3 regions of the Photobacterium sp. Hal280 genome follow, and region 2 is predicted to be linked to each of the others. Evidence: riboswitches for the same ligand, from Rfam matches in the RefSeq annotation. Region 2 holds a riboswitch; each other region holds the start of a gene.

Region 1 (6,693 bases), on a different contig from region 2:
CATGGCAGGAATCAAACAACACACAGGACTGGTGGTGCCGCTGGATGCCGCGAACGTCGACACTGACGCCATCATTCCAAAGCAGTTTTTGCAGAAAGTGAACCGGACCGGTTTTGGCAAGCACCTGTTTCACGACTGGCGCTTTCTTGATGACGCCGGCGAGCAGCCGAATCCTGAGTTCGTCCTCAACCACCCGCGCTTTCAGGGCGCCAGTATCCTGCTGGCCCGTGAAAACTTCGGCTGCGGCTCCTCACGCGAGCACGCACCCTGGGCACTGGCTGACTACGGTATCAAAATCATCATTGCGCCGAGCTTTGCCGATATTTTCTATGGCAACGCGATCAACAACCAGATGGTGCCGGTACGGCTGACAGATGCCGAAGTGGACGAGATCTTCCAGTTTGTCGACGCCAACCAGGGCGCTGAGGTGACGGTCGATCTGGAAAGCATGACGGTCAGCGCCAACGGCCAAACCTACAGCTTCGAGATTGACGAGTTCCGCCGCCACTGCCTGCTGAACGGTCTGGACAACATCGGCCTGACCCTGCAGCACGAAGATAAAATCGCTGCGTATGAAAGTCAGATCCCGGCCTTTCTGGCCTGATCTATACTGTCAGTGCTGACTGGCTCAGACACCCTGCTCCGGCAGGGTGTTTTGTTCAGCGCCGGCACCGGAAAGAAACACCCCTTGCTTCGGTCTGTTGAATATCAATCTTTTTACAGAGGTGTTCACATGTCCCCGTTACGCCAACCCCTGACTGTCTTGCTCCTGATGATGCTACTCAGCCTGTCCTCAGCGACACTGGCCGCCCCCAAAGCCGATCTCTGGCCTTTGTGGCAAGCCAGCAACCCGGGCAGTCCCGAAAAAATTGACCACACCCGCTGGCAAACGCTGCTCAACGACTATCTGCTGGTCGCCCCCAAGCAGACCCGCTTTCGTTATGCCGCGGTCAGTGCGCAGGATAAAGCCGTGCTGGCACGTTATCTGGACCAACTCGCCGCGCTGGATCCGCGCCGCTATAACCGCAATGAGCAGTTTGCCTACTGGGTGAATCTGTATAACGCCCTGACAGTCAAAGTGATTCTGGACAACTATCCGGTCAGCTCGATCACCAAACTCGGCGGCATGTTCAGCTTCGGTCCCTGGGATGAAAAGCTGATCACCATCAGCGGACAAAAACTGTCGCTCAATGATATTGAACACCGAATTTTACGCCCGATCTGGCAGGATAAGCGGATTCACTATGTGGTGAACTGTGCCAGCTTGGGCTGCCCGGATCTGCTCCCTGAGGTCATGCAGGCCAATAAACTGGAGCAGCAACTGGAAATGGCCGCCAGGCGCTTTATCAACAGTGATAAAGGGGTCGACGTGCGCGGCCAGCGTGTCCGTCTGTCATCGATTTATGACTGGTATCAGAGTGATTTCGGCACCCTGGCTGAGCTGCAAAAGCATCTGAATCAATACCTCACCCGGCCGGTGACACTGACATCGCCCAGTTATGATTACGACTGGCGGCTGAATGAGATCAAATAGCCGCTGCTGACGATTGCCTCCGGATGAACAGCCAGCCGCAATTGTGGCTGGCAACCTGTGTCGGCCGCGTTTACAATGAGAGCCGTTCTCATGGGGAGTCTTCGGGCTGAGATCGTACGGTGTACGGGACCCATTGAACCTGAACCAGATCATGCTGGCGGAGGAATTGAGAAAAACTGAGAAACAAGAAAGCACACTTTGATCCCCTTGTCGTGCCTTTCCGGGAAACCTTCCCTCTCACTCAACCCCGCGCCTTGAAGAAATCGGAATTCCCTGTTTAACAGGAACTCAGGAGCGCTTTGTGAAACACCGACTGATAGCTTTACCCCTGCTGGCTGCCGCCACGTCTGCCGCGGCCGCTCAACCGACCTTGACCGTGTACACTTACAGTTCGTTTACCGCCGACTGGGGACCTGGCCCGGCCATTGAGACCGCGTTTGAGAAAGAATGCGGCTGCGATCTGCAGTTTGTTGCGCTGGACGATGGCGTGTCCATCCTCAACCGGGTCCGTCTGGAAGGCAACAGCAGCAAAGCCGATCTGCTGTTAGGACTGGATAACAACCTGATGGCGGAAGCCAAGAAAACCGGCCTGCTGGCCACCCACCAGGTGGATACCGCGGCAGTTACCCTTCCGGGCGGCTGGAATGATGACACCTTTGTGCCTTTCGATTACGGTTACTTCGCCTTCATTTATGACAGCAAGAAACTGAGCAACCCGCCAGAGAGCCTGAAAGCGCTGGTTGAGCGCGATGACCTGACGCTGATTTATCAGGATCCGCGCACTTCTACGCCGGGACAGGGTCTGCTGCTGTGGGTGAAATCTGTCTATGGCGACCAAGCCGACGCCGCCTGGCAGCAACTGGCGAAAAAAACCGTGACCGTGACCAAAGGCTGGTCAGAGGCTTACAATATGTTCCTCAAGGGCGAGGCCGATCTGGTGCTCTCTTACACCACCTCGCCGGCCTACCATCTGATTGCCGAGCAAGACGACAAGTACAAAGCCGCCAACTTCAGCGAAGGCCACTATCTGCAAGTGGAAGTGGCTGCCAAACTGAAAAACAGCCGCAACAGTGCGCTGGCTGATCAGTTCCTTGCCTTCATGCTGACCCCGGGATTCCAGTCACACATTCCGACCGGCAACTGGATGTATCCGGTGACCAATCAGGAACTGCCTGAAGGATTCAGCACGCTGACCCGGCCTGCCAAGTCGCTGGAGTTTTCCGCCGATGAAGTCGCCAAAGCGCGTAAAAGCTGGATTCGCGAGTGGCAGACGGCCCTGACCCAGTAATGCACCTGTAATGCAATAGGACAGACCTTGTTACTCTCCCGTTCCAGCCTGCCCGGCCTGTTAAGCGCCGGGCTGATCCTGCTTGTGGTCGGCGGGGCGCTCAGCGCGCTGCTGAGTCAGGCCACCGAACTGCAACCGCTCAGCTTGTGGCAGGATCCTTATCTGCGTCATGTCACGACTTTCAGCTTCAAGCAAGCGCTGCTCTCGACCCTGCTCAGTGTGATACCGGCGATCCCTGTGGCTTACGCCCTGTCGCGGCGCCGCTTTCCGGGCCGGGCTGTGTTGCTCAGATTGTTTGCCATGACCGTGGTGCTGCCGGTACTGGTGGCGGTGTTCGGCTTGCTGGCGATTTATGGCAACAGTGGTTTGCTGGCCCAATGGCTGACCATACTGGACATGCGTCTGCCGTTCAGCATTTACGGTCTCAACGGCATTCTGCTTGCCCATGTATTCCTGAATCTGCCGCTGGCCAGCCGCTTGCTGCTGCAAAGCCTGGAAGGCATACCGGCCGAACAGCATCAGCTCGCCGCCCATCTGGGGATGAAAGGCTGGCCGCTGTTCCGTCTGGTCGCCTGGCCGCGGCTGCGTCAGCAACTGCCGCAGGTCGCCGGACTGGTGTTCATGCTGTGCTTTACCAGCTTTGCGGTGATTATGTCGCTCGGTGGCGGTCCGAAAGCCACCACGATCGAGCTGGCCATCTATCAGGCGCTGAGGTACGACTTTGATCTGGCCGCCGGTGCCATGCTGGCGTTATGGCAGATGCTGCTGTGCTGCTCGCTGGTGCTGTTCGGCCAGCGCTTTGCCAGGCCGCTGTCCACACTCAGTGGCCGGGTTCGCCAGGGGCATCCGAATTACCTCGACAGCCGCTCGGCCAGAGTGTGGGACGGATGCTGGATTGGCTTGGTGCTCCTGTTAGTTCTGCCGCCGATGCTGGCGGTGCTCGGCGCCGGGCTCAACGCCCAGCTGCCGCAGCTGCTGACAACCCCCGCGTTATGGCAGGCCGTGACTCACTCGTTACAAATCGCGGCGCTGGCCTGTGTGCTGGCACTGATCAGCGGGATTGCCATCCTCTGTGCCAGCCGTTACTGGCGGCTGCAGCGCTACCGCCTCTCTGCCGACGGGCTGGAGCTGATCGGCACCATCATTCTGGTCACCCCCGGGCTGGTGATCAGCACAGGCTTGTTTCTGCTGCTGCGCGAATTCACCGACGTCTTTGCCTCGGCCTTCTGGGTGGTGGTGGCCGTCAATGCGCTGATGGCACTGCCTTATGTGATCAAAACCCTGAGCCAGCCGATGCTGCATCTCGCCCAGCAATACAATCCGCTGTGTCAAAGTTTGGGCATGCGCGGCCTGTCGCGTCTGTATCTGGTGGAATGGCGGGCACTGCGCAAACCTGTCGCTCAGGCGATGGCGATCAGTTTCGTGTTATCGCTGGGCGATCTGGGGGCCATTGCGCTGTTCGGCAGTCAGGATTTTCAGACCCTCCCCCTGTATCTGTTTCAGCTGATGGACAGCTATCAGATGGAAGCCGCCGCTGTTGCCGCCCTGCTGCTGCTGTTGCTCAGCCTGGGCATTTTCACTGTGGTGGAAAGCCTGCTCTTGTCCCGCACTCCCTCATCAGCCCGCACTGCTAACGGATAACTTATGACGCCACCTATGCTCTCTTTGGCTCAACTGAGCCACTGCTACCGTCACCATAACCAAGCGCCGATGCAGCTCAGCTTTGATCTGTCGGTCGCGCAGGGAGATATTCTGGCGGTGATCGGCCCCAGCGGGGCAGGCAAAAGTACCCTGCTGGCGATGATTGCCGGTTTTCTCAAGCCGGACAGCGGCGAACTGAGGATCAACGGTGAAGTGATCGACCGACAGAATCCGGCCGAACGGCCACTGTCGATTCTGTTTCAGGATCACAACCTGTTTCCGCACCTGAGTGTGTTTGACAATATCGCGCTGGGGATCCATCCCGGGCTGCGCCTCAGCGCCGCGGATCAAGCACAGGTCAAAGACGCGGCTGCGCGGGTCGGCATCGCTCATTATCTGGATCGCCTGCCTGAACAGTTGTCCGGCGGCCAGAAACAGCGGGTGGCCGTGGCGCGCTGCCTGGTCAGACACCGCCCCCTGCTGTTGCTCGATGAACCGTTTTCCGCGCTGGATCCGGCGCTGCGACAGGAAATGCTGGCTCTGATCGCCAATCTGGCCAAAGAAGCCGGGATCACGGTACTGATGATCACCCACAGCCCGGACGATGCGCTGAAAATTGCCGATCACTGTGCTTTTGTCGATCAGGGGGAAATTCGGGTATGCGGCCCCACCCAGCAAGTACTGGGGGAGCCGGAAGATGAAAGATTAAGGAAGTATCTCGGGCGATGAATGCTTGAGATCCGCTCAGCGGATCCCGCCCGGTGAATTACAGATTTTCTTCAGCAAACTCCGCCAGACGGCTGCGCACCACGCCATTGAGGTAAATATTGGCGCTGCCCTCGAAGTTCTTAAATCGCTCAACGATATAGGTTAAGCCTGATGTCACAGGCGACAGGTAAGTGGAATCGATCTGCGCCAGGTTCCCGGAACAGACCAGCTTAGTGCCTTCACCACAGCGGGTGATGATGGTCTTGATTTGCGACGCGGTCAGGTTCTGACACTCATCCAGCAACACGAAAGCGTTCTGAATCGAGCGGCCGCGCATGAAGTTGATGGATTTAAACTGGATATTGGCTTTCTCGAAAATATATTTCATCGAGCCGTCCGTGCAGACATCGTGCTTGTGCAAGGCCTCCATGGTGTCTGTCACTGCCGCCAGCCAGGGCATCATTTTCTCTTCTTCCGTACCCGGCAGGAAACCAATCGATTCAGCAATGTCCGGGGTATTGCGGGTGACAATAATCTTGTCGTACATGCCTTTTTCGATCACCAGCTCCAGTGCGGCAGCCATCGCGAGGATCGTCTTACCACACCCGGCCGGGCCGGTCAGGATCACCAGATCAATATCAGGATCGAGCAGCGCGTCCATCGCCATGCCCTGATAGATGTTCTTCGGATGAATACCCCATGCCTGGCGGTGCATCAGGCGCTCCTGCCCCAGATCTTTCAGGGTGACCATTTCCCCGTCCAGACTCTGGATCCGGGCCGCGAAATCGGTGTCTTCATCAATCAGGTACTGGTTGACGAAGGGGGATTCAAACAGCTCTTGCGGCAGCGTATGCAAGGTTGAGCGGCCGCGTTTTTCAGAATGACACTCACCCACCCGCTCCCAGAAACTGGCCGGATAGCGGTGGAACCCTTTGGTCAGCAGGCTGACATCATCGATCAGCTGATCTGACCGGTAATCGTCAACATAAAACACCCCGGCGCCTTTGGCGCGCAGGCGCATGTTGATGTCTTTGGTGATCAGCACCACCTTGCGCGGCGCATAATGGTTCTGGAGGTAGAGCACCCCATTGAGAATCCGGTTGTCACCGGCTTTGTCGGCAAAGGCATGTACCGTTTCGTGAATTTCGTAATCGGCGAAAATCGCGATACGGCCTTTGTGGTCACCTTGCTCAGTCAGGGGGATCCCGGCTGAGATTTGTTCCGGTGTGGCATCGTGGAAGATATCTTCGAGGGCGCGGATCGCAACACGGGCATCGCGGGCAACGTCACGCTTGCTGTCTTTGATCCGGTCGAGTTCTTCCAGGACCGTCATGGGAATCACGACGTCGTGCTCTTTGAAAGAGTAGATGGCGAGGGGTTCATGTAACAGGATGTTGGTATCAAGTACAAAGACTTTCCTATCAGCATCGTCCATAGACGTCTCCTTGTTCACCTGAAATAGCCATTGGCAAAGGCTATCACTAATAAGCCTAAACCCGCTTTTCATTAATGACCGCAAAAA
Region 2 (6,693 bases):
GTTTCCTGATACACCATGACCGCATCCAGCCCCAGGCTTTTCAGCTCGGCGTACTCGTGCTGATCCAGCGGCTGCACTTCCATCGACAGATAACTGAAGTGACGCTTAATTGCCGGCACACATTCGCGGAAATAGGCCATGCCGACCTTGCGTTCATGCTCTCCGGTGACCAGAAGCACGTTGTCGAAGTGCAGCGCCTTGATCGCCGCGCATTCGCGCTCAATCTCGTCAAGATTTAACGTCCGGCGCTTGATCTTGTTTTCCATGGTAAAGCCGCAATAGGTGCAGCTGTTGGCACAGAGGTTCGACAGGTACAAAGGGACATAAAACCCGATGGTGCGGCCAAACCGCTGCCGCGTCAGCGCGGCCGACTGCTGCGCCATCTGCTCAAGATACGGCTCTGCCGCAGGCGAGATCAGCGCTTTAAAATCCTCCAGATCGCGCTTGCGCTGACGGAGCGCCCGCTCGACATCCGCGGCCGTTTTGCTGTAAATCGACATCCGGACATCATCCCAGTTCAGCTGCCGCCATACATCAACATAACTCATGGCGTCTCCTTACGCGCTGGCGTCTAAAAACGCAGTGAGCGGGCTGGACGCCACTGCATGACTGACGGTACCGGCCAGGCCAGCTTCGTACGCCATCCGGCCGCTCTCCACGGCCAGTTTAAAGGCCAGTCCCATGGCAACCGGATCCGCCGCTGCCGCAATCGCCGTATTGACCAGCACGGCATCGGCACCGCGTTCCATGGCTTCAGCCGCATGAGACGGTGCGCCGATCCCGGCATCCACAATCACAGGCACCCGGGCCTGATCGATAATGATGTCGAGGAAATCCCGTGAGGCCAGCCCTTTATTAGAACCGATAGGGGCGCCCAGCGGCATCACAGCGGCACAGCCGACTTCCTCCAGCCGCTTGCACAACACAGGATCGGCATGGCAGTAGGGCAGTACTATGAAACCCTGTTGAACGAGCGCTTCCGCGGCCATCAGTGTTTCAATCGGATCCGGCATCAGGTATTTGGGATCCGGATGAATTTCCAGTTTCAGCCAGTTGGTGCCCAGTGCTTCACGGGCCAGCTGGGCGGCAAAAATCGCTTCTTTCGCATTCTTGGCTCCCGAGGTATTGGGCAGCAGGTTAACCCCCGCCTCGCGCAGCAGGGCAAGAATGTCGTCATCCCGGTTATCAATATCGACTCGTTTCAGCGCCATAGTCACCAGCTCAGAGCCGGATGTAATAATTGACCGGGACATCACGTCCCGGCCGGCATATTTGCCGGTACCGGTGAACAGTCGGGATGAAAAGGTTTTATCGGCAATGGTCAGCATGTCAGCCTCCTGCTATGGCTTGAAACAAGGCGATTTCATCGCCGTCATTGAGCCGCTGATCGGCCCAGAACTCGCGGCCCAAAATGGCCTGATTGAGCGCAACGGCCGTCGCATCCAGCGGCAGGGCCAGCTGCTCCAGCAACTGCTGCAGCGAACTTTGCGCCGCCAGCGACATGGCTTTATCGTTCACCAGAACGGTTATTGTGGTCATAGAGATTCCTTACTGCATACAGGACATTGAGGGTTGGCTGGCAAGGCAAACTGCTGCCATTGCAGGGTGAGGCCGTCAAATTGGCGGAACTGACGGGCACAGAGATCGCCGCTGCCGGTGATGGCTTTCACCGCCTGCAGCGCCTGAAAGGTCCCCATAATGCCCACCACAGGTCCGGCAATGCCGGATTCACTGCAGTTCTGCGGGGCTTTCATTTCGCCGTTCGGAAACAGGCAGTGGTAACACGGCCCCTGCCGGGTGCGAAAATCAAAGCTCATCAGTTGCCCCTGCCAGCGTATCGCTGCCGCCGAAATCAGCCGTTTGCCGTGTTCGAAGCAGGCCTGATTAATGGCATGACGACTGGCAAAGTTATCGGTGCAATCCAGCACCACGTCCGCCAGGCTGATTTCCATCGCCAGTTGCAGCTTGGCCAGCCGGGCCGTCACTGCGCGGGCACGGATCAGCGGATTGAGCGCCTTGACCTGCGCCACGGCGGCCTGCGCTTTGCTCTCACCCTGATTGTCATCACGGTAGATAATCTGGCGCTGCAGGTTAGAACGCTCAACCTTGTCGCCATCGGCAATCACCAGGCTGCCAACCCCTGCCGCTGCCAGATATAAGGCCGCCGGGGCGCCAAGCCCACCGGCGCCGATAATCAGTACTCTGGCCTGTTGCAGGGCCTGCTGGCCCTGCTCACCGATTTCCGGTAGTTGCACCTGACGCTGATAGCGCAAAAAAGACTCGTCTGTCAGCATGGCTCCCTCACCAGCTTGTCAGCAAAGGCTGCCAGTACCTGCGCTGTATCCGGGGCGGCGGTCACGGCGCGCACTACAGCGACACAGGACACACCGGTCTGCCAGACATCCGCAACATTGCTGAGATCAATACCGCCAATGGCAACCGTCGGGTAACGGCCGGCCACAGTGGCCAGATGCTCTTTTAACTGGGCGATCCCCTGCGGCGGGGTCGGCATGTCTTTGGTCGGGGTCGGGAAAATATGGCCGATCGCTACATAGCTGGGTGCCAGGGCCAGACCGCGTTGCAACTCCGCCGCGGTGCGGGTTGACACCCCCAGGCGGATATTGGCCTGGCGCAGCGCATCCAGATCGGCGATAGCCAGATCGTCCTGCCCCAGATGCACACCGTAAGCTCCGTGTCTGAGCGCCAGTTGCCAGTAGTCATTAATAAACACCTGAGCGTTATATTCCCTCCCCAGACGAATCGCTTCAATAATCTGCGCTTCCAGCTCAGGATGGGCCGGATCTTTGATCCGCAGCTGAACGGTTTTCACTCCCAGCGGCAGCAATCTGGCAATCCAGCTGACATGGTCAACCACAGGATAGAGCGGCCCGATGCCGCCCGCCATCACAGGAAATGACGTTTGCATCACCTCACTCATGCCTGCTCTTCCTCATGGGTTTTGGCCTTGTGGTAGAGCTCGCTGCCCTTGTCACGAAATTCCTCCGCTTTCTGGCGCATCCCTTCCAGCGGATCATCGAGCATGTGAATCACCTGGGCATCTTCCTGCGCTTTGGCGTAATCCCGTACTTCCTGAGAGATTTTCATCGAACAGAATTTCGGCCCGCACATCGAGCAGAAATGGGCCACTTTGCCCGATTCCTGCGGCAGGGTTTCATCATGGAATGCACGTGCAGTATCCGGGTCCAGTCCGAGATTGAACTGATCCTCCCAGCGGAATTCGAAACGGGCTTTGGACAGCGCATTATCACGCACCTGTGCGCCTGGATGGCCTTTGGCCAGATCAGCCGCGTGGGCACACAGCTTGTAGGTGATCAGGCCGGTTTTAACATCGTCTTTGTTCGGCAGGCCCAGGTGTTCCTTGGGGGTGACATAGCACAGCATGGCACAGCCAAACCAGCCAATCATGGCGGCCCCTATGCCAGAAGTAATGTGATCGTAACCCGGGGCAATATCGGTAGTCAGCGGGCCTAAGGTATAAAACGGCGCTTCATGACAGTGCTTGAGCTGCTCATCCATGTTTTCTTTGATCAGGTGCATGGGCACATGTCCCGGCCCTTCAATCATCACCTGGACATCGTACTCCCAGGCCACTTTGGTCAGCTCGCCTAAAGTGCGCAGCTCACTGAACTGGGCTTCATCATTGGCATCAGCGACAGAGCCGGGACGCAGGCCGTCACCCAGCGACAGGGAGATATCGTACTGAGCGCAGATCTCACAGATGTCACGAAAATGCTCATACAGAAAGCTTTCTTTGTGGTGCGCCAGACACCATTTCGCCATGATAGAGCCGCCGCGGGAAACAATCCCAGTTACCCGCTTGGCGGTCATAGGGACAAAGCGAAGCAGCACACCGGCGTGGATGGTAAAATAGTCAACGCCCTGCTCGGCTTGCTCCAGCAAGGTGTCGCGGAAAACTTCCCAGGTCAGGTTTTCAGCCACGCCATTGACCTTCTCCAGCGCCTGATACATAGGAACCGTGCCGATAGGCACCGGGCTGTTGCGGATGATCCATTCGCGGGTTTCGTGAATATTTCGGCCCGTCGACAGATCCATGACGGTATCGCCGCCCCAGCGGGTCGACCACACCAGTTTTTCCACTTCTTCTTCAATGGAAGAGCTCACGGCTGAATTACCGATATTCGCGTTGACCTTGACCAGGAAGTTGCGGCCAATGATCATCGGCTCGGATTCCGGGTGGTTGATGTTCGACGGAATAATCGCACGGCCTTCCGCGACTTCCCGGCGCACAAACTCGGCAGTGATGTCTTTCGGCAGATTGGCACCAAAGCTGTGTCCCGGGTGCTGCTGGTTCAGCACCTCATCACGGTACTGAGCACGGCCCATGTTTTCCCGGATCGCGATATATTCCATTTCCGGGGTGATAATGCCCTGCCGGGCATAGTGCATCTGAGTCACACACTGACCCGCTTGAGCACGGCGTACACGAGCTCGGTGGGCAAAACGCAGCTCTTCAAGTGTGTCGTCGGCCAGACGTTCTTTGGTATAGGCGGAGCTCAGCTCATCCAGCAGTTCGGTATCGCCGCGTTCCTCAATCCAGCTTTCACGCAGTGCCGGCAGGCCGTTATAGATATCAATGGTTTGATCTGGGTCGGTATAAAAGCCTGAGGTGTCATACACTCGAATCGGCTCGTTAGGCTCAAAGATAGGATTATTTTTATCGCCGCCGATCAGAGAATCGGCCTGAGCGATTTCACGCATACCGACACGGATATCATCCCGGCTGCCGGTGACATAGACTTTACGGGAATTGGGGTAGGCTTGGGTGGTGAGTGAATCAATGAATTGTTTCGCTTCCAGTCTCGCTTGCTTGCGACTCGACATAGCAATTTCCTTTTTCAAAGTTAGGGAAGTTGCTTGACGGATGGGCGCGTAAACAAGAGGCGGACACATGTAGGGCGTGTCGCATCGTCTGATACAGCAGCAGTACGCTAAAGGTACAGCTAGGCAGAAGATTTTCTCTTGTTCCCTTCGCAGATACTAATCTGATCAGGTTCAACGGATCCCGCAATGCGGTCTCAGCCAGTTGGCACTCCGACAAGTTTCAGTCAAAGAGTATAAGGAAGCATCACCCGCTCAGCAAGTCGTCTTTTTCATCCCCACACCACTACAGCGTTTTCTGCTGGCAGATCAGCACATCACACTTCAGGTGCTGCGCCAGCTCATAACGTATATCACCCAACCAATGGATGCCAGGTTTGTAGTTCCCCGTGATCACTAAATCGGCTTTCATCATCTTCCCCAAAGCAATCAGATGTTTGGCAACATCGCCATCGGCCAGATGAATCGCCGCAACCGGACGTGGAGAATGCTTTGCCAGATCAGACAACTGAGCCATTCTTCTCAGCTCCTGCTCGTTATGTGCCTCATCAAGCTGTAAATCGATATCCAGAAAGCTGACATTCCCGACCCCAGGCTCCACATAGGCCAGATGCAGATCCGCATTGTTTTGCTCTGCAATCACGCCTGCTTTTGCAACCAATTGTTTTACATTCAAATCATCCGGGTTGATTGCCAGTAAAATGGTATGGTACATACCCATAATCGTCTCTACTCCTGCTAGGATTAGTGCACAATGTAAACCATCATGTGAAAAAGCACGTCGCTTTGTGGTATCAGGCTTTCACCCTGTCTTTTCACCATAGCATGTAATGATTCTGTCACCATCTGGGCTTTCTATGAACCAACTGATTATTCTGGGCTATGTGGCCATTGGCGGGGCGATCGGCGCCTGTTCACGCTATCTGATTGCTGAACTCTCGGTGATTTTATTGGGCAAGGGGTTTCCGTACGGGACACTGGCCGTCAATATCATCGGCTCCTTAATTATGGGGATGCTAAGCTCGGCACTGAATCAAGGCATGATAGAGGCGACACCTTGGCGTCCATTGATAGGACTTGGCATGCTGGGAGCGCTAACGACCTTCTCCACCTTTTCAATGGATAACCTCATATTGCTTCAGCAAGGCGCCTATATTAAGGCTGGCTTGAATATGATGCTGAATTTAACTCTGAGCCTGTTTGCCTGCTTCGTGGGATTTCAGTTGCTACAGCGTGGGTAAGCAGGTGAATGGTCAATAATATCTTCAAGGACGTGAGATCCACTGCAAATCCCCGCAGATGCTCATCACCACGGACATAGAGACATAAAAAAACGCTGGATAACAAGGTTTCTAAGACTACAGTGGATGACGAAGCAACCGGCTGGCGTTCCAGACGCCGACATCAGCGCAACGCGCTGACCTTCAGAAACGACAAAGCCCCGTCCGGAGACGAGGCTTTTGTATTTGGCAGGGGATGACGGATTCGAACCGCCGACATTCGGTTTTGGAGACCGACGTTCTACCGGACTGAACTAATCCCCTAGAATTGGTAAGTATTGTATACAGCTGAACGAGAATTACCAGCCCTTGCGCCTGAAAATGACTGATTACTTTATCGATCGACTATTAAAACATCAACAACTTGCAATGCGCGTGATCTTAAGATGTTGCACATCACATTCACCAACCAATCAACTCACTCAGCAGATCCATAATCCTGAAAAAGCAAAAAGGCCACCCGATTAGGGTGGCCTTCTTTAAAAGGAAGCCTGGCGATGTCCTACTCTCACATGGGGAGACCCCACACTACCATCGGCGCTGCTGCGTTTCA
Region 3 (6,693 bases), on a different contig from region 2:
TTTTCAACACCACAGCAATGGAAACGTTATGGAAGTGCTGCCATAACCGATTTTTACGATCCTTTTACCGCACAAGACAGATACCAGCGTAATGCGGATCTCAATATCATCAGCAATGCCAGCGGTGTTATCCCTACGCCAGCCGAAATGACGCTTGGCGCCGGTGATGTCACACTGGATTCAACCTGGGTTATCGTCTACGGCAATGGTTACGAAGATCAGGCCATGTTCCTGGCCAATCAGTTAGGTGTAACCGCAGTGCCCTGGTCGCCCACGACACAAAAACGTATCAATATGGGCTGGAGCCAGGTCAACATCAATGGCGTACAAAAATGGGAAGAGGCGTACAATCTTAACGTCGACGCCGCTAACGAGATCATCACCATAGGGGCAGCGGATGCAGCAGGGGCACTGTACGCTTCCCAGTCCTTGTTGCAATTAATTGATGGCAATCAAGTTCCGGCAGTACAGATTGCTGATGCCCCTCGCTTTGCTTACCGTGGTTTCTCGGTCGATGCAGTCCGCAATTTCCGTACTAAAGATGCGATTATCCAGTTGCTCGATCAAATGGCCGCATTCAAGCTAAACAAACTCCATCTGCGTCTGGCTGACGACGAAGGCTGGCGCATAGAAATTCCAGGTCTGCCTGAACTGACAGATGTTGGCGCAACACGCTGCCATGATCCGGAAGAAAAAACCTGTCTGTTACCTTTCCTCGGTGCGGGTCCGGCAGGTTCACCTGAATCAAACGGCTATTACACAACCGCGGACTATCAGGACATTCTTAGCCATGCCGCTGCCCTCAATATTGAAGTCGTACCAGAGATCGATATTCCAGGACACGCACACGCCGCAATCAAGGCGATGGAAGCCCGCTATGATCACTACGCGGCACAAGGAAACATGGCGGAAGCGAACAAATATCTTCTGACCGATTTCAACGATACCACTCAGTACCTGTCGGTTCAGATGTTCACAGACAACGCCATCAATGTGTGTATGGAATCGTCTTATAACTTTGTCGATGCCGTCGTGAGTGGCCTTGTCAGCCTCCATCAGGGCGTTCAGCCACTCAAAACCTTCCACTTCGGCGGTGACGAAATTGCTGGCGCGTGGGTTAACTCGCCTGCGTGTCTGGATTTCATTGCCAATAACACTGATGGTGTCAGCAGCGTCTCGGATCTGAGCCGTTACTTTGTCGAACGTATTTCTGTGATCACTGCCAACTATGGTCTGGATATGGCTGGCTGGGAAGACGGACTGATGCACGATGGTCAGGTTTACCCACGCTCCGAAATGGCAAATAGCCAGCTCTGGGGTAACGCATGGCAGAATATCTGGGAATGGGGTGTCGCTGATCGCGCTTATAACCTGGCCAATAACGACTATAAAGTCGTCTATAACCATGCGAGCCACCTGTACTTTGATCACCCGTATGAGCCCGATCCAAACGAGCGTGGCTACTACTGGGCACCACGCTTTACCGACACCCGTAAAACCTTTGGTTTCATGCCAGATGACGTGTTCGCCAATGCTGACTTCACTCGCGCCGGTGCACCCATCACCAAAGCAGAAGTGGTGGCTTTAGCGGGTGTGAAAAAGCTGCTCAAGCCTGAAAATGTTCTGGGTCTTCAGGGATCGCTCTGGGCCGAAACTGTCCGTACCGAAGACCAGTTTGAAGGGATGATCTTCCCTCGCGTACTGGGTTTGGCTGAACGCGCCTGGCACACGGCGACATGGGAAGCCAATGACAACGCAGGCATTGCGCTGGATGAAACCGGACGTAACGCCGATTACAACCAGTTTGCCAACCTGCTGGGTCAGAATGTGCTGCCCAAACTGGAGCAAGCGGGTATCGCGTTTAACCTGCCGGTTCCAGGCGGTGTGATTGAGAATGGTGTCCTTCAAGCCAATTCGACTTTCCCGGGGCTGACGATTGAGTATTCAACCGATCAAGGCGCGAGCTGGCAGTCGTACGACCATCTCAACCCACCCGCTGTCGCGGCAGGTGTCCAGCTGAGAACCATTTCAGGTCAGCGAACCAGCCGGGTGACAACGGTTCACTAAGACCATACTACCGACTCACAGAGCTCCTGCGGGAGCTCTGTTTTATTTCAATCCTGACTGGCCCTAATCTTATTCTGACCATACCGCCAGTTCATTACCGCTTGGTTCAGTGAAGTGAAAACGTCTGCCGCCCGGAAATGAAAATATCGGCTTCACAATCACCCCGCCCGCGGCGATCACCGCCTGCTCAGTCGCTTCTAAATTGTCGCTGTAAATCACAATCAGCGCGCTGCCTTTCTCAACCTGAGAAGACAATGGCGCGGCATAAAATCCCCCATCCAGCCCCTGCTCTGCAAATGCGGCGTATTCGTCACCATAGTCCATGAATGACCAGCCAAAAACGCGCTCAAAAAATGCCTTTGTCTTGGGTATGTGACTGGCCGGAAACTCAACATAGTTAATTTGATGGTGCTTATTCACTGGCTCTGCTCCTTAATGGCTGATTTCAATATGCATCAACAACAACATCTTAGCTGAGTTTGCGTCTGTCAACTCGTCTGTCATCAAATTCGTGTAATTCTTTTGCTTTCTGCGAAACAACAGGGTTAGAATGACCAGCGCGAAAAAGTGCTTAAGTATATCGCTTCAGTACATCGCATCAGATTAAGAGATACGTTAGTCGGGGAGCCGGAAGGCTGAGACCACAGAGTGGGACCCGTTGAACCTGATCCAGTTAATACTGGCGTAGGGAACTAGCAGAATGCCTGTCACCTTCTCATCCTGACCACAGGATGCTCGCGAAGTGTAACCCGGCGACTGTTCGTCACCCCTGCGCAATCAAACAATGATTTTGATAGCAAGGGATGCCGATGAACACGTCCACAATGACCAAACCTTCTCCGCTAAATCATGCTGTCCGTACCCCAATTACACTGACCATTGCCGGTTCAGACAGCGGTGGCGGCGCGGGCATTCAGGCAGACATTAAAGCGATTTCAGCGACAGGCGGCTATGCCTGTTCCGTCATCACTGCGCTGACGGCGCAAAATACGCTGGGTGTCTCCAACATTTTTCCTGTCAGTCCAGCGTTTGTTGAACAGCAATTGGATGCGGTTTTCAGTGATCTCGACATCCGGGCTGTCAAGATAGGCATGCTGAGTGATGCCGGTATCATACAAGCCGTTGCAAAAAAGCTTCGCCAGTACCAGCCTGAATTTATCGTTCTGGACCCTGTTATGGTGGCCACCAGCGGGGATCTGTTACTGAAAGAAGATGCTATCACTACGCTGAAAAATGAACTGATCCCTTTAGCCACGCTGATAACCCCCAACTTGCCCGAGGCTGTCACGCTCACGCACTCGACTGGCCGGCATATCGATCCATCAACCCTGCAGCAGAGCGATAAAGAAGAGCTTATTGAGCAACTCAAAGCTATCACCACCAATGCTGTATTGCTGAAAGGCGGACACTGGGAACAGGACACATTCAGTACCGATTATCTGATCACAAGTAGTGACACCGTCACTATTTCTGCCAAGCGAATCGCCACCCGAAACACCCATGGAACAGGATGCACCTTATCCGCCGCGATTGCTTCCTACCTCGCACAAGGGTGCCCCCTCACTGAGGCTGTCCATAAAGGTAAAGAGTACCTGACCCAGGCACTGTGTCATGCCGACCAACTCAGCATTGGTCAGGGACACGGGCCAGTCCATCACTTCTATGCACTTCATCCGTCAAGGAATCAACGATGAATACAGTGAAGTCCTCGCCCGACACTCAGCCTCATTGCTTGGGGGTCAGCGTAAAACAGCTCACATTGTCCTTTTCAGGTCAAGCTGACCCTTTATTCAGTCAGCTGGATCTAACACTTCAGGCCGGAAAATGGCATTGCATTCTTGGTCAGAGTGGCTGCGGTAAAACCACGCTGTTGCGGCTTCTCGCCGATTTGTTACCGAAAGATGTGGCATGGCAGGGCGAGCTGTCAACATCCGATGCCCGGCGTATGAGTGATCGTGTCGCCTATATGGCGCAACAGGATCTGCTGCTGCCCTGGTTAAATGTACTGGACAATGTCTGCTTCAGTTTCAGGCTTCAACAAGGGAAAGCCAGTGAAGCCGTGCAGGAGCGCGCAATTCAGCTTCTCCGGCAGGTCGGGTTAGGTGAAAAATTGCACGCCCGCCCATCGCAATTGTCAGGGGGAATGCGACAGCGTGTCGCGCTTGTGCGCACCTTAATTCAGGACAAACCCCTGGTGTTCATGGATGAACCGTTTTCCGCCCTGGACGCCGTGACAAGGTATAAACTCCAGGATCTCGCCGCTGAGTTGCTCGCTCAGCGCACTGTCCTGCTGATTACTCATGATCCTCAGGAAGCATTAAGGCTGGGTCATCACCTGTTTTTAATGCAAGGCAAACCGGCGCGGTTAAAGCATTTGCCCGTTCCCGATGGCGCACCGCCGAGAACCATCAACGCAGAACTGGCCGTCAAACAACAAGCCATTATCGAGCAACTTTCCGGCCAGGGTGAGCGCAATGTCACATGAACTCGCAGAAAAACGGGTTGTCACAACGATGAATTTTCGGCCGTTTTTTCATCATCCCCTGAGTCGTCTGGCGATCAGCTCGGTGTTTCTGATCGGTTTCTGGCAGGGTATTGTCAGCCTGTTTCAGCTTCCCGGCTTTATTCTGCCGGAGCCACTCGCCGTATTTCGTAAATTAATTCAGCGCCATGATGTCCTGCTCAGCCATGCCAGTGTCACTATCAGCGAAATTGTGCTGGGGTTAGTCTTCGGGCTTGGCATTGGTCTTATCTGCGCGCTATTCATGCTGCTTTTTAATCCGGTGAAACGCTGGCTGCTACCAATGCTGATCGCCAGTCAGGCCATTCCCGTTTTTGCGATTGCCCCTATTCTGATGCTCTGGCTGGGCTATGGCATTGCATCCAAAGTGGTGATGGCGGCCATTATCATCTTCTTTCCGGTGACAACCTGCTGCTATGACGGTTTGCGACACACCCCCCAGGGCTATTTAGATCTCGCGAAAACAATGAATGCCACAACATGGCAGATGTTATGGCATATCAGGTTGCCGGCGGCACTGCCCGCCCTGGCCTCAGGAATACGGGTTGCCGTGGTGGTCGCCCCCATTGGTGCTGTTGTCGGAGAATGGGTTGGCGCCAGTGAAGGGCTCGGCTACCTCATGCTGCAAGCCAACGCCCGGATGATGATCGATGAAATGTTTGCCGCCTTGCTGATTTTAGCCGGGCTCTCTGTGTCGCTGTATTTTGCGACAGATTATCTGCTGAAACGTGCTATCCCCTGGATGCCAGAAAATAGCCAGTCCCAATAAAATTCATAATACATAAGGAAAATGACAGATGACTTACTTACCGGCCCGAAGTGCCATTGCCCTTGCCATCGCCAGTGTTGCCAGCCAGGCCCAGGCCAAAGACATGACCTTAATGCTGGACTGGTTTGTTAACCCGAATCACGGCCCGATCATTATTGCGCAGAAAAACGGCTTGTTTGAAGAGCAAGGTTTAAACATTAAGATTCAGGAGCCCGCAGACCCTTCCATGCCGGCCAAACTGGTCGCGGCAGGAAAAGTGGATTTGGCGATCTCTTACCAAACCAGCCTGACGATTGATGTGGCTGCAGGGCTGCCGCTCATCAGGGCGTCAACATTAATCGCAACACCGCTCAACACCTTGATGGTGCTTGATAATAACAAAATCAATACCATGGCTGATTTGAAGGGCAAGACAATCGGTATCGCCATTGCCGGCAATGAAGAGGCAACCGTCGGCACGATGCTGAAAACAGCAGGCGTCAATTTCACTGACGTTAAGATTGTGAATGTCGGATGGGCGCTTTCCTCATCACTCGCCTCCGGTAAAGTTGATGCGATTTGGGGCGGATTACGCAATTTTGAATCGAACCAGCTGGCACTGGAAGGGTATAAAGCAAAATCTTTCTTCCCGGAAGAGCATGGCGTGCCTCCCTACGACGAGCTGGTAGTGGTGGCCAATAAAAACCAGTACAACGCAGACGATCTGAAAAAGTTTAATCTCGCCGTAGAGAAAGCCACACAGTACCTCATCAATCACCCGGATAAAGCCTGGCAAACTTTCATTTCCTATTCTCCCGACACATTGAATAACGAGCTAAACAAACTGGCCTGGCGCGATACGTTACCTCGTTTTGCCCTCCGCCCTGCTGCCGTGGATCAGGAACGCTACAACCAGTTCTCCGCGTTTATGTATCAACACAAAATTATCGACAATGCACCGGCAGCAAAAGACTTCGTGCCCACCTTTTGATTTCAGCACTAACCCCACGTTGACAGGGATGGAATAACAAATGAAACATCACGATTTAATTGATGCCTGCCAGGATGACTGGCAAGCATATACCCATCACCACTTTGTGACACAACTGGCGCAAGGGTCTTTGGATTCAGCAGCCTATCTGCATTACTTAAAACAGGACTTCCTGTTTCTGAAACATTATGCCCGTGCTTATGCCCTGGCCATTTATAAAGCAACAACCCTGGAAGACATGCGCCGCCCGCTGCCCAGTTTACAGGCGCTGATCGGCAGTGAAATGCATCACCATGTGACCTATTGCCAGCAATGGGGGCTAACTGAATCAGACATGGAAGCCGAAGCTGAAGATGTAGGAACCGT

The links. A riboswitch is a leader RNA that binds a small molecule or an ion and turns the genes downstream of it on or off. The one in region 2 is predicted to bind thiamine pyrophosphate.
Region 1: it holds a riboswitch for thiamine pyrophosphate, as region 2 does, so the genes downstream of both, thiB (thiamine ABC transporter substrate binding subunit) here and thiC (phosphomethylpyrimidine synthase ThiC) in region 2, are expected to answer to the same signal.
Region 3: it holds a riboswitch for thiamine pyrophosphate, as region 2 does, so the genes downstream of both, thiD (bifunctional hydroxymethylpyrimidine kinase/phosphomethylpyrimidine kinase) here and thiC (phosphomethylpyrimidine synthase ThiC) in region 2, are expected to answer to the same signal.

The regions. Positions count from the first base shown of each region.
Region 1 covers NZ_JARLUO010000005.1:2,840,911-2,847,603, forward strand. The annotation lists gene leuD (3-isopropylmalate dehydratase small subunit) at 2-604, shown strand; gene P4S53_RS22245 (DUF547 domain-containing protein) at 755-1,534, shown strand; TPP riboswitch at 1,616-1,718, shown strand; gene thiB (thiamine ABC transporter substrate binding subunit) at 1,836-2,822, shown strand; gene thiP (thiamine/thiamine pyrophosphate ABC transporter permease ThiP) at 2,850-4,463, shown strand; gene thiQ (thiamine ABC transporter ATP-binding protein) at 4,467-5,192, shown strand; gene P4S53_RS22265 (PhoH family protein) at 5,230-6,606, opposite strand.
Region 2 covers NZ_JARLUO010000002.1:95,725-102,417, forward strand. The annotation lists gene thiH (2-iminoacetate synthase ThiH) at 1-548, opposite strand, end outside; gene P4S53_RS07325 (thiazole synthase) at 558-1,328, opposite strand; gene thiS (sulfur carrier protein ThiS) at 1,330-1,539, opposite strand; gene P4S53_RS07335 (HesA/MoeB/ThiF family protein) at 1,536-2,294, opposite strand; gene thiE (thiamine phosphate synthase) at 2,288-2,938, opposite strand; gene thiC (phosphomethylpyrimidine synthase ThiC) at 2,935-4,863, opposite strand; TPP riboswitch at 4,989-5,086, opposite strand; gene P4S53_RS07350 (universal stress protein) at 5,147-5,581, opposite strand; gene crcB (fluoride efflux transporter CrcB) at 5,718-6,101, shown strand; tRNA gene P4S53_RS07360 (tRNA-Trp) at 6,328-6,404, opposite strand; rRNA gene rrf (5S ribosomal RNA) at 6,630-6,693, opposite strand, start outside.
Region 3 covers NZ_JARLUO010000001.1:385,292-391,984, forward strand. The annotation lists gene P4S53_RS01880 (family 20 glycosylhydrolase) at 1-2,067, shown strand, start outside; gene P4S53_RS01885 (VOC family protein) at 2,137-2,487, opposite strand; TPP riboswitch at 2,678-2,775, shown strand; gene thiD (bifunctional hydroxymethylpyrimidine kinase/phosphomethylpyrimidine kinase) at 2,877-3,761, shown strand; gene P4S53_RS01895 (ABC transporter ATP-binding protein) at 3,758-4,552, shown strand; gene P4S53_RS01900 (ABC transporter permease) at 4,581-5,357, shown strand; gene P4S53_RS01905 (ABC transporter substrate-binding protein) at 5,386-6,327, shown strand; gene tenA (thiaminase II) at 6,368-6,693, shown strand, end outside.